2 linked regions of the Sphaerotilus montanus genome follow. The protein of the gene in region 2 binds, or shares a complex with, the protein of the main gene of each other region. Links are inferred from orthologs where the notes say so. Each region holds a gene or a part of one and is shown on either strand. Other genes may lie near its edges.

Region 1 (7,542 bases), 2.6 Mb from region 2 along the record:
GACGCCGAAGGAAGCCGCCCGCGTCTGCGGCATCCAGGAGGTCGACCTGGTGCAGGCGGCCCGCTGGTTCGCGCAGGGCGCCGGCCGCACACCCGGCGAACGTGGCCGGACGCTGTCGCTGTACTGCCAGGGCCTCAACCAGAGCGCCGCCGGCACCGACAAGAACGCCGCGCTGATCAACCTGCACCTCGCCACCGGCCAGATCGGCAAGGCGGGCGCCGGGCCCTTCTCGCTCACCGGCCAGCCCAACGCGATGGGCGGGCGCGAGGTGGGCGGCCTGTCCAACCTGCTCAGCGGCCACCGCGACCTGGGCAACGCCACGCACCGCGCCGAAGTCGCCAGCCTCTGGGGCGTGGCCGATGTGCCGGCCAATCCGGGCAAGAGCGCCATCGAGATGTTCCAAGCCGCGGCCGACGGGCAGATCAAGGCGCTGTGGATCGTCTGCACCAACCCCGCGCAGTCCATTCCGGATCAGGCGATGGTGCGCCGCGCGCTGGAGCGGGCCGAGTTCGTCATCGTGCAGGAGGCCTTCTCCACCACCGCGACCGCCGCGTACGCCGACCTGCTGCTGCCCGCCACCACCTGGGGCGAGAAGGTCGGCTCGGTCACCAACTCCGAGCGCCGCATCAGCCTCGTGCGCCCCGCGGTGAAGGCGCCGGGCAGCACGCGCCACGACTGGCAGATCGCCGTCGACATCGCCCGCCGGCTGGAGACGCGCCTGCCCGAACGGCTGAACGGTCAAACCGGCCAGACCACCCTCTTCCCCTACGACAGCGCCGAATCGGTGTGGAACGAACACCGCGAATCCACCCGCGGCCGCGACCTCGACATCACCGGCCTGAGCTTCGACCTGATCGAACGCCAGGGTCCGCAGCAGTGGCCGATGCCCGAAGGTGCGGCGACCGGCAAGGCGCGCCTGTACGAAGACGGCGTCTTCCCGACCGAGGATGGCCGCGCCCGCTTCAGCGCCGCCGAGTTCCGCCCGGTGGCCGAGCCGCGCGATGCCCGCTACCCGTTCTCGCTGACCACCGGCCGCCTGCGCGACCAGTGGCACGGCATGAGCCGCACCGGCACGCTCGGCCGCCTGTTCGGCCACATCGCGGAACCCGTGGTCGAGATGCACCCGACCGACGTGGCGCGGCGTGGCCTGCAGGACGGCGCGCTGGTCGAGGTCCGCTCGCGGCGCGGCAGTCTGGTGCTGCCGATCCAGAGCACCGACAAGGTCGCGCCGACGCAGGTCGCGATCCCGATGCACTGGGGCGAGGAAGTGCTCGGCGGCACCGACGACAAGGGGGTCGCGCGCCTGGGCATCAACGGCGTGACGCTGCCGACGTACTGCCCGACGTCGAAGCAGCCCGAGCTGAAACACGCCGCCGTGCGCATCGAGGCGGTGAAGCTGCCATGGCGGATGCTGGGGCTGGCGTGGCTGCCGCAAGCAGAAGCCTTGAAGGCCCGCGAGGCGCTCAAGGCGCTGATGCCGCAGTTCGGCTACGCGATGGTGCTGCCCTTCGGTCGCGAGCCGCACGCCGACGGGCTGGCCGGGCTGGTCTGGCGCGCGGCCGCCGCGGCGCCGATGCAGGAAGCGCTGGTCAAGCAGATCGAGGCGCTGCTCGGCCTGTCCGGCCGCGACACACTGGTCTACCACGACCGCCAGCGCGGCCAGTACCGCGCCGTGCTCATGCAGAACGTGAGCGTCGACCGGCTGCTGCGCGGCGTGCTGCTGGCGGGCGACACGCGGGCGGAGTCGTGGATCAAGACGCTGCTGCAGGACGAGTTGCCGGCGCAGTCCTATGGCCGCGCGCTGCTCGCCGGCAGCCCGACCGCGCCCGTGCCGGTGCAGGACAAGGGCCCGCAGGTCTGCACCTGCTTCAACGTCACCGAGCCGCAGATCGTGCAGGTGCTCGGGCGTTGCAGCGGTAGCGTAGAGGAGCGCATGGCGCAGTTGCAGGGTGAGCTGAAATGCGGCACCAACTGCGGCTCCTGCCTGCCGGTGCTGCGGGGTCTGGCCAAGGCGTCGGCGGGCACGGCCACCGCCTTGTGAAGCGGGGGCCATGGCGAGGGCGTCGGTTACAGTGACCGCCTCCCACCATGGCCTTCCAGTTCCTCCAGCGCCTGACCGGCCGCGACCGCACCCGCACTGCCAACCGGCAGCTGGGCGGCGTGCTGGCCTTCGTCGCCGGAGCGGTCAATGCGGGCGGCTTTCTGGCCGTGGCCCGCTACACCTCGCACATGAGCGGGATCATCTCCGGCATCGCCGACGACCTCGCGCTGGGCAGCATCGGGCTAGCGCTGGCGGGGCTGGTGGCCCTGGGCGCCTTCGTCTCGGGCGCCGCCTGCACCTCCCTGCTGATCAACTGGGGCCGCCACCGCCAGCTCCAGGGCAAGTACGCGCTGGCGCTGCTGCTGGAGGCCGGCCTGCTGCTGCTGTTCGGCCTGCTCGGCGCCAACCTGCACGACTTCAAGGCCCTGCTGGTGCCGACCACGGTGCTGCTGCTGTGTTTCATCATGGGCCTGCAGAACGCCATCATCACCAAGATCTCGAACGCCGAGATCCGCACCACGCACATGACCGGCGTGGTCACCGACCTGGGCATCGAGCTGGGCCGCCTGCTCTACTGGAACGGCCAGCGCGACGCGGACGATCCGATGTACGTGCGCGCCAACCGCGACAAGCTGTGGATCCATGCGACCGTGCTGGCGCTGTTCTTCAGCGGCGGCATCGTCGGTGCGCTGGCCTTCCGGTCGCTGGGCTTCTCGGCGACGATTCCGCTGGCAGCACTGCTGGCGGTGATGGCCCTGCCAGCGCTGGCCAGGGACCTGCACCGCATCGCCCCGGCCCGTTTCCCTCCTTGAACCCCATGCCCGACACCCCCGAACCCACCGGTGAAACCGCGGACGACCACGTCCGTCCCTACGTCTACCAGGACCAGGCGCGCACCGTCCGCGCCCTGCACTTCTCGCTCAGCGAGATCCAGAGCCGCATGCGCATGGACGACCCCGACGGGCTGGACCTGGCCTACACGCAGCGCATGATGGGCTTCCTGCTGTGGCAGCCGCGGCCCGCCAGCATCGCGCTGATCGGCCTGGGTGGCGGCTCGCTGGTGAAGTTCTGCCACCGGCACCTGCCGGACAGCACGCTGCAGGTCGCCGAGATCAACCCGCACGTGATCGCGCTGCGCGGCGACTTCGGCATTCCGCCGGACAGCGCGCGCCTGCGGGTGGTCTGCCAGGACGGCGCGGTGCTGGTGCGCGATCCGCCGCAGCGTTTCGACGTGCTGCTGGTGGACGGCTTCGACTGGGAAGGCCTGCCCGACGCGCTGTGTTCGCAGGCGTTCTACGACGACTGTGCGCAGGCCCTGACCGACACCGGCTGGCTGGTGGCGAACCTGCCCAGCGGCGCCAGCCAGCCGCTGTTCGCCGTGCATGTGGCGCGCATCCGGCAGACCTTCGGCGCGGACGCGGTGCTGGTGGTCGGCGACGGGGAGCGGGGCACGAACAGCGTGGTGCTGGCCTGCCGCGACGCGCAGGCACTGCGGCGGCGCGACATCACCACGCGCGGCCCCGCGGGCTTCGATGCCGCCGCCTGGCGCGCGCTGCAGCCCGCCATGGCCGCGGTGCGGCGCGCACTGCTGCAGCAACAGGCCGACACGGGCACCGCTTGAAGCCGACGACGACAATCCCCCCATGACCATCGCCCCCTATCTCAAGACCATCGGCCGCGGCAAGGACGGTGCCCGCTCGCTGGACCACGCCCAGGCGCTCGACCTGATGACCCGCATCCTCGATGGCCGTGTCAGCGACCTCGAACTCGGCGGCTTCGCGCTGGCGATGCGCATCAAGGGCGAATCGGCGGACGAACTCGCGGCCTTTGTCGAGGCCGCCATGGTGCACACGCTGCCGCTGGTGGCGCCCTCGCCCGCCGTGCTGCTGCCGTCCTACAACGGCGCGCGCAAGCTGCCGAACTTCACGCCGCTGCTGGCGCTGCTGCTGGCGCGCGAAGGGGTGCCGGTGCTGGTCCACGGCCCGATCGACGACCCCGGTCGCGTCACCAGCGCGGCGATCTTCACCGCGCTCGGCCTGCCGCCCGCCGCCGACGCTGCCCAGGCCGCGGCGCAATGGGCGCGCGGCGAGCCGGTGTTCATGTCGCTCGAAACGCTGAACCGGCCGCTGGCGCAGTTGCTGGCGCTGCGCCGCGTGCTCGGCCTGCGCAACAGCGGGCACACCATCGCCAAGCTGCTGCCGGCCCTTCCCGGCGCGCTGCGGGTGGTCAACCACACCCACCCGGAGTACGCGGTGAGCCTGTCGCAGTACCTGCGCGACAGCGGCGCCGACGCGGTGCTGATGCGCGGCACCGAAGGCGAGCCGGTGGCCGATGCCCGCCGGCAGCCGCGGCTGGATGTCTACCGGGCGGGCGTGCTGGACACCACGCTGTCGGTGGCGCCACAGGAAGGCGTGCTGGTGGAACTGCCGGCATTGCCCGCCACCATCGATGCCGACACCACCGCAGCGCACATCCACGCGGTGCTGGACGGTCAGATCCCGCTGCCGACCTCGATCGCCCGCCAGGTGCAGTGCCTGCGCGACGCGCTGCCGCGTTGAAGCGTCAGCGCACTGGCCGGGGGAGCGGATGCACGTTGCTCGTCGGCCGCTCGGCGCGCAGGTCGTAGCTCTCGGCCCCGGACTCGCGCAGGATGCGGCCGTCCTTGACGATGATCACGTCGGTGCCGGTGAGGAAGGCCATCTGCCGCGAGATCTCGGCGGACCGCTTCAGCGCCGCGTAGGCGCCCAGCACCTCGGGTGCAATGTAGGTCTGCTGGGTCAGGGAACCGTTCTTCATGCGCCGCTCCAGTCCACCAGTTTCGGGACAGGTCCCGCGTTGTCGAAATGCACCCAGAGGTCCACGAGGTCCTTGTAGACGGCGTGGAAGTTGTGCAGGCCGGTGTCATAACGGCGCTGCACCACATCGCTCGCCATGCGCAGGCCACCCTGGCGCGCACGCTCGTTGACCCGGTGCTGCGCCACCTCCCACGACGGCAGCGACAGGAACACCATCTGCACCACATACCCCTTGGCGCGCCAGTCGGGGATCAGGCTGGCGTAGTCCCGGCTGCGCAGCGAGGTCTCGAAGCCGAAGGTCTCGCGCAGCCGCAGCATGTCCTGGATCGTCATCTGCATCAGCTTGCTGGCCCGCTGGGCCATGCGCTCCGGCGCGAAGGGCGACAGGCCCTGGGCGATCAGATCGGCGTCGATGAAGTTCCGGCAGGCCGCCTCCTGCGGCAGATATTCCTTGGCAAACGTGGTCTTTCCTGCGCCCGGCGGGCCGGCAATGATGTGGATGCGGGGCATGTCCAGTTCGCTCCAGGAGGCGGTGCAATCGAAAGAATTTCAAATCATTATGTAACTCGCCGTGACATTTTTCTCTTGATATTCTGAAGAGGAACTGATGGGTGGACGAAAAAAAGCCCCGCTCGCATGAGCGGGGCGGCGGTCCGGAATCACCATCCGGAGGCAGCAGATTCCGAAGATCCGGCAGGTCAGCCCGTGACCAGGTCCTTGATCTGCATCAGCGCGGCCGGGTCTTCCATCGTCGTCAGGTCACCCGCATCGCGGCCTTCGCAGACGGCCTGGATCGCGCGGCGCAGCACCTTGCCCGAGCGGGTCTTGGGCAGCGTGGTCACGAAGCGCACCGAGGCCGGACGCGCCACGGCGCCGAGCTGGTTGTCCACGACCTTCATGTCTCGGCTTCCAGCGCCTTGGCATCGGCCACATTCGTGATCTTGCTCGGGTCCTTCAGCACGGCAAACGCCACCGCGACCTGGCCCTTGAGCTGGTCGGCCACGCCCACCACGGCCACTTCGGCGACGTTGGCGTGGCTGGAGATGCTTTCCTCGATCTCGCGGGTGCCCAGGCGGTGGCCGGCGACGTTGATCACGTCATCGGTACGGCCCAGGATGAAGAAGTAGCCGTCGGCGTCCTTCACGCCCCAGTCGAAGGTGGAGTACATCACCTTGTTGTGGATGCTGGTCCAGTAGGTGCTGACGTAGCGCTTGTCGTCGCCCCAGACGGTCTGCAGGCAGCCGGGGGGCAGCGGGCCGTTGACGGCGATCACGCCCTTCTTGTTCGGCTCGGTGATCTCCTCGCCGGTGGTCTCGTCGATCAGCTGGACGTCGTAGCCGTAGACCGCCTTGCCCGGCGAGCCGAACTTGGTCGGTGCCGGCTCGACGCCGTTGCAGATCGCCATGATCGGCCAGCCGGTCTCGGTCTGCCAGTAGTTGTCGATGATGGGCTTGTTCAGCGCGCCGCCGATCCAGGTCGCCGTCGGCTCGTCGAGCGGCTCGCCAGCCAGGAACAGCGCCTTCAGACTGCTCAGGTCGTACTTGGTCAGGTAGGCCGGATCCTGCTTCTTCAGCACGCGCGCGGCGGTCGGGGCCGAGAACATCACGGTGACCTTGTACTTCTCGACCAGGCTCCACCAGATGCCGGCGTCCGGGCGGGTCGGCAGGCCCTCGTACATGATCGTGGCCATGCCGTTGATCAGCGGGCCGTAGATGATGTAGCTGTGGCCGACGACCCAGCCGATGTCAGACGTGCTGAAGTACGTCTCGCCGGGGTTGCCCATGTAGATGTGCTTCATCGACGCGGCCAGCGCCACCGTGTAGCCAGCGGTGTCACGCTGCACGCCCTTGGGCTTGCCGGTCGTGCCCGAGGTGTAGAGGATGTAGGACGGATGGGTGGACTCGACCCAGACGCACGGCACGACGGTGTCCATCTGCAGGGCGCGCTGTTCGGCGTAGTCGACGTCACGGCCATCGACCTTGGCGTAGTCGGCCAGACCGCGGTTGACCATCAGCACCTTGGCCGGCTTGTGGGCCGAGAGGTTGATCGCCTCGTCGAGCAGGTGCTTGTAGGGCACCGACTTGCCACCACGCATCCCGGCGTCGGCGCTGACGATGACGGTGGGCTGGGCGTCGTCGATGCGGCTGGCCAGCGAGTGGCTGGCGAAGCCGCCGAACACCACCGAGTGGATCGCGCCGATGCGCACGCAGGCCAGCATCGCGAACGCGGCCTCGGCAATCATCGGCATGTAGATCAGCACGCGGTCGCCCTTCTTGACGCCGAGCGACTGGTAGATCGCGGCCATGCGCTGCACTTCGGCGTGCAGTTCGCGGTAGCTGTAGGCCTTCTCGGTGTTCGTCTCGGTCGAGACGAAGATCAGCGCGTTCTGGTCGGCGCGGGCCGCGAGGTGGCGGTCGACGGCGTTGTGGCAGAGGTTGGTCTCGCCGCCGGCGAACCACTTGGCGAACGGGGGGTTGGTGTAGTCGCAGACCTGGTCGAAGGGCTTGTGCCAGTCGATCAGTTGCGCCTGCTCGCCCCAGAAGCCCTCGCGGTCTTCAATGGAGCGGCGGTGGAATTCGGCGTAGTTGGTGCTCATGGAACGGTCTCCTCTGACCCCGCCGACCGAGCGCGGCGAGTATAGCTTTTCATTTCACCCGGAGCGGCTGACGCTGTCCTGTCTCGGACAGTCGCCAGCCGGGTGTTGCC
Region 2 (5,096 bases):
GAGAACTTTACCCCCAAGAAAGGGCTGATATGTACGCGGTCATAAAAACCGGTGGCAAGCAATACAAGGTTGCAGCCGGCGAAAAAATCAAAGTAGAACAGATCACTGCGGACGTTGGCCAAGAGATCGTGATCGACCAGGTGCTCGCCGTTGGAAGCGGTGCAGAACTCCGGGTTGGCGCTCCCTTGGTTGATGGCGCAACGGTGACGGCCACCGTGCTGTCGCATGGTCGGCACGACAAGGTCCGCATCTTCAAGATGCGCCGTCGCAAGCACTACCAGAAGCGCCAGGGCCACCGCCAGAACTACACCGAGCTGCAAATCAGCGCGGTGCTCGGCTGAGCCGTCGCCTCTCCCATCCAGCACATCCTCAGAGGATCTGAACCATGGCACAGAAAAAAGGCGGCGGTTCCACACGGAACGGCCGCGACTCCCAACCGAAGATGCTCGGCGTCAAGGCCTACGGCGGCCAGGTCGTCAGCGCCGGCTCCATCATCGTGCGCCAGCGCGGCACCCGTTTCCATGCTGGCAGCAATGTCGGCATGGGCCGTGACCACACGCTGTTCGCGCTGGTCGATGGCACCATCTCGTTTGCCACCAAGGGCGCCGAGAACCGCAAGACCGTGATCGTCACGCCGGTCTGATCGACCCGCGACGCTTGCGCGCATGAAGCCCCGGCAAGCCGGGGCTTTTTTGCTTTGAAATGATCCGATGCGCCTGGACGCTGGAGTACAAGCATGAAATTTGTCGATGAAGTCACCATCGATGTGGCCGCCGGCAACGGTGGCTCCGGCTGCGCCAGCTTCCGGCGCGAGAAGTTCATTCCGTTCGGCGGCCCGGACGGCGGCAACGGCGGCCGTGGCGGCCATGTGTTCGTCGTGGGCGACCGCAACCTGAACACGCTGATCGACTTCCGCTACATCCGCCGCTACGAAGCCCGCAACGGGGAAGCTGGCCGGGGCTCCGACCAGTTCGGCGCTGCGGGTGCGGACATCGTCCTGCGCGTGCCCGTCGGCACCATCATCCGCGATGGCGAGACGGAAGAGGTCATTGCCGAGCTGCTCACGCACGGCGAGGAGATCATCCTGGCCAAGGGCGGGGATGGCGGCTTCGGCAACCTGCACTACAAGACCAGCACCAACCGTGCGCCGCGCCAGAAGACGGTCGGCTGGCCCGGCGAGATCAAGAATCTGAAGCTCGAATTGCGCGTGCTGGCCGACGTCGGCCTGCTCGGCATGCCCAACGCGGGCAAGTCCACGCTGATCACCGCGATCTCGAACGCGCGCCCGAAGATCGCCGACTACCCGTTCACGACGCTGCACCCCAACCTGGGCGTGGTGCGCGTCGGCCCGAGCCAGAGCTTCGTGGTCGCCGACGTGCCGGGCCTGATCGAGGGCGCCTCCGAAGGTGCCGGCCTGGGCCATTACTTCCTGCGCCACCTGCAGCGCACCCGCGTGCTGCTGCACATGGTGGACGCGGTGCCCTTCGACGAGGGTGTCGATCCGGTCGCGCAGATCCGCGCGATCGCCAAGGAGCTGAAGAAGTACGACAAGGCGCTCTACGAGAAGCCGCGCTGGCTCGTGCTCAACAAGCTCGACATGATCCCGGACCCCGCGGAGCGCAAGGCCCGCGTGAAGGACATCGTGCGCCGCCTGCGCTGGAAGGCGCCGGTGTTCGAGATCTCGGCGCTGACCCGCGAGGGCTGCGAGCCCCTCGTCCGCGCGCTCTACCAGCACGTGGCCGCCCTCAATGCGCCCCCGATCGAGGTGCCCGACGTGCGCTTCGTCGAGACTGACAACGAAGCCACGCCGCCCGATCCGACCGATCCGCGCTTCCGCTGAGCACACGCCACGTTTCCCTATTCGCGAGGTCGCCATGAGTGAGGTTCTGCTGAACGCCCGCCGCATTGTCGTCAAGGTCGGCTCCAGCCTGGTCACCAACGAGGGCCGCGGCCTGGACGCCGAGGCCATCCACGCCTGGTGCGTGCAGCTCGCGGCGCTGGTCCGCCAGGGCCGCGAGGTGGTGATGGTGTCGTCCGGTGCCATCGCCGAGGGCATGAAGCGCCTGGGCTGGGCAACCCGGCCGAAGGAGCTGCACGAGTTGCAGGCCGCCGCCGCCGTCGGACAGATGGGGCTGGCGCAGATCTACGAGACGTCCTTGCGCGAACAGGGCCTCGGCAGCGCACAGGTGCTGCTCACGCACGCCGATCTGGCCGACCGCGAGCGTTACCTGAACGCGCGCTCGACGCTGCTGACGCTGCTCGGGCTGGGCGTGGTGCCGGTCATCAACGAGAACGACACGGTCGTCACCGACGAGATCAAGGTCGGCGACAACGACACGCTGGGTGCGCTCGTGGCCAACCTCGTCGACGCCGATGCGCTGGTCATCCTGACCGACCAGAAGGGCCTGTACTCGGCCGATCCGCGCAAGGATCCGGACGCGAAGTTCATCCATGAAGCGGTGGCGGGCACGCCGGAGCTGGAGCAGATGGCCGGTGGCGCCGGCTCCAGCATCGGCAAGGGCGGGATGATCACCAAGATCCTGGCGGCGAAGCGGGCGGCCGGCAGTGGCGCGTCCACCGTGATCGCCTGGGGCCGCGAGCCGGACGCGCTGCTGCGGCTGGTGGCGGGCGAGTCCATCGGCACGCTGCTGGTGGCGACGACGCCGAAGGTCGCGGCGCGCAAGCAGTGGATGGCCGACCACCTGCAGCTCAAGGGCGCAGTGGTGGTGGACGACGGCGCCGCGCTCAAGCTGCGCGACGAGGGCAAGAGCCTGCTGCCGATCGGCGTGGTGGAAGTGCAGGGCGATTTTTCCCGTGGGGACGTGATCGCGGTGCGCACGCAGGCGGGTGTCGAGATCGCCCGGGGCTTGGCGAACTACGCCTGCAGCGAGACCCGGCTCATCGCGCGCAAGCCGTCGTCGCAGATCGAAGGATTGCTGGGCTACGCCAACGAGGCGGAGTTGATCCATCGGGACAATCTGGTGCTGTTGGCCTGAAATGTGAAAATCTCACCCCTGTTTGTGGGTTCCGGTTGGTGACTTGATCAGTTTGTACCGAGTGGTACCCATGAACAGGGGTGGTACGAAGCGTGCCGCTGCCTAGACTCCGTTTGCAAGATTGGCCGATGGCTGGTCTAGATCACATTCAGGAGTAATCATGAACAATCTCGGATTCAAGAACATTTCGGTGCTGGCGGCGGCTGTATTCGCACTGGGTGCGTCGGTGGCGCAGGCCCAGTCCATCCCCCTCAACGATGCCTCTTTCGAGAACGTCGATCTGCATGCAGCCTGGGGTGACTCGACGGGTGGCGCTTCGACCGCACCGTTGGGCGGCTTCCTTGGCAGTCAATACGCGGCGCTCGACGCAGGCGAATCGATCTACCAGAGCTTCACGGCTGCGGTCGGTGGTCTCTACAACGTCAATTTCTGGGCAACCGGTGATGGCCGTTCGCGCATCTTCAACTCGTTGGACCTGAATACCGCGCTGGGGACCTCGGGCGACCCGATGACCAGCTGGGGCACCGCCTGGACGGCTGCGACGTATTCCTTCACCGCGATCGCCGGCGAGTCCTACCACCTGTATTTCTCGGGCAAGGGTTCGCCGTTCGGTGTGGATGCTGTCAGCGTGGCTGCCGCCGTGCCGGAACCCGAGTCCTACGCGATGATGCTCGCCGGTCTGAGCGCGCTGGGCTTCATGGCCCGTCGCCGCAAGCAGTCGCAGGCCTGAGCTGCGTCGACCTGGCGGCTGCAGTCGCCATGAAAAAAAGCGCCTCGACCGCTATTCCCCCCAACCTTCAATGCATAGTTAGGGGCGTTTAGCTCCGGGAAGCCCTCTAAGCCCCTCTTGCAGGGGCTTTTTCTTGCCTTGATTTCAATAAAGCTATTCCCTAAAAATACATATGATGTAAGATGAATCGAACGATGCAGCGCTGTCTTTGGCTGTTCCGAGTAGCCGTCTTTCATTGAAAGACGAGTAGCAGGTGGGAGTCCGGGGGAGGGGCGTATGGGGCGGCGGTCTGTGGATAACTCGACTCTGGAGCGCTGGCGGGCGCTCGATGCCCTGTTGGTGCTGGCGGCGCTAGGGTGTTATGCGAAGGCCGACAGCACTTTCGAGCCTCTGACCGCGCACGGCACTCAGCGCTATCACGTCAACGTCGATGGACAGGATTTCGAATTGCTGCTTCGCGGCCCCAAGTTCTTCGACACCCGGCTTCAGCGCGGCGGAGGCGGTGCCGTGGACTTGGTCATGCATGTGCGCCAGGTCGATTTCAAAGGCGCGACGGACCTGTTGCGCCGCCTGGCTGTCTAGGTCCGCCATGTTCGTGACCGTCAAAGCCCGTATCCACACCGACGCCACAGGGGTCTACACCGAACTGCCTGCGCTGCTGACCCCGGCCGGGGTGCTGGAGCCTTTGCTCGACTATTGCCTGTACCGCAGCCACGACCGCAGCCTGGCGTGGATGTCGAAAGTGACCCGCTCGGTGCGGATGTTCCTCGAATACCTGCAATCCAACCCCGCCGAACGCGACACCTACCGCCTGTTCCAGAACTTCGCCCAGCGGCTCTACACAGGCACCTTTGACCGCGTGACCGGCCTCGACCCCAGCGGCTTGTGCTGGGCGCCGCGCTCGCCGCAGGACGCATCGCACATCGTCACCCACCTGACCGACTTCTTCGACTGGCTCGGCGAGACGCGTCCCGAGGCCGCCCAGGTGAACCCGCGCTATGCGGGCGGCGCCTTCGACCGGCAGACCGACGAGGTCGCCTACCAGTTCCGGCGCAGCAAGGCCTTCCTCGGGCACACCTGGGCGGCGAACGCGTCCCCTGCCGAAACCGGGCACCGTGTCCGGGGCCAGCGCCTGCCGAAGGTCGACAAAGGCGAGCCACCGGCCTTCCCGGAGGTGCGCTTCGAGGAACTGCTCGCCAGGGGATTCAGCACGGCCGGACGCCAGGACTACCGCGGCATGCTCATCACGCTGCTGCTGCACGGAGCCGGCTTCCGCGAGTCGGAGCCCTTGCACCTCTACGTTTCGGACGTGTTCCCGGACCCGGCCAACCCGCGCCAGGCCAAGGTGCTCATCCACCACCCGAGCCACG

What was found. Proteins that work in one complex are often made in the same cells at the same time.
Region 1: the proteins of obgE (region 2) and ybiB are in contact, whole or in part, in a crystal structure (PDB 8BFT), measured with the Escherichia coli proteins. The link is inferred for Sphaerotilus montanus from one-to-one orthologs.

The regions. Positions count from the first base shown.
Region 1 is NZ_JACCFH010000001.1:3,153,759-3,161,300, reverse strand. What follows is about bases 2,872-5,641. They hold ybiB (DNA-binding protein YbiB), read left to right. Parts: upstream 2,872-3,684; coding sequence 3,685-4,599; downstream 4,600-5,641. Other genes in these bases: BDD16_RS14440 (ATPase), read right to left, coding at 4,834-5,346; BDD16_RS14445 (hypothetical protein), read right to left, coding at 4,604-4,837; BDD16_RS14455 (fused MFS/spermidine synthase), read left to right, coding at 2,872-3,662. Also shown: BDD16_RS14465 (nitrate reductase), read left to right, coding at 1-2,041; BDD16_RS14460 (YoaK family protein), read left to right, coding at 2,089-2,853; more of BDD16_RS14455, read left to right, coding at 2,859-2,871.
Region 2 is NZ_JACCFH010000001.1:565,589-570,684, reverse strand. The notes cover bases 1-2,788. They hold obgE (GTPase ObgE), read left to right. Parts: upstream 1-736; coding sequence 737-1,840; downstream 1,841-2,788. Other genes in these bases: proB (glutamate 5-kinase), read left to right, coding at 1,875-2,788; rpmA (50S ribosomal protein L27), read left to right, coding at 386-643; rplU (50S ribosomal protein L21), read left to right, coding at 30-341. Also shown: more of proB, read left to right, coding at 2,789-2,996; BDD16_RS02375 (PEP-CTERM sorting domain-containing protein), read left to right, coding at 3,157-3,726; BDD16_RS02370 (hypothetical protein), read left to right, coding at 4,018-4,308; gamma-mobile-trio recombinase GmtY, read left to right, coding at 4,316-5,096. UniProt on the Escherichia coli protein: An essential GTPase which binds GTP, GDP and possibly (p)ppGpp with moderate affinity, with high nucleotide exchange rates and a fairly low GTP hydrolysis rate.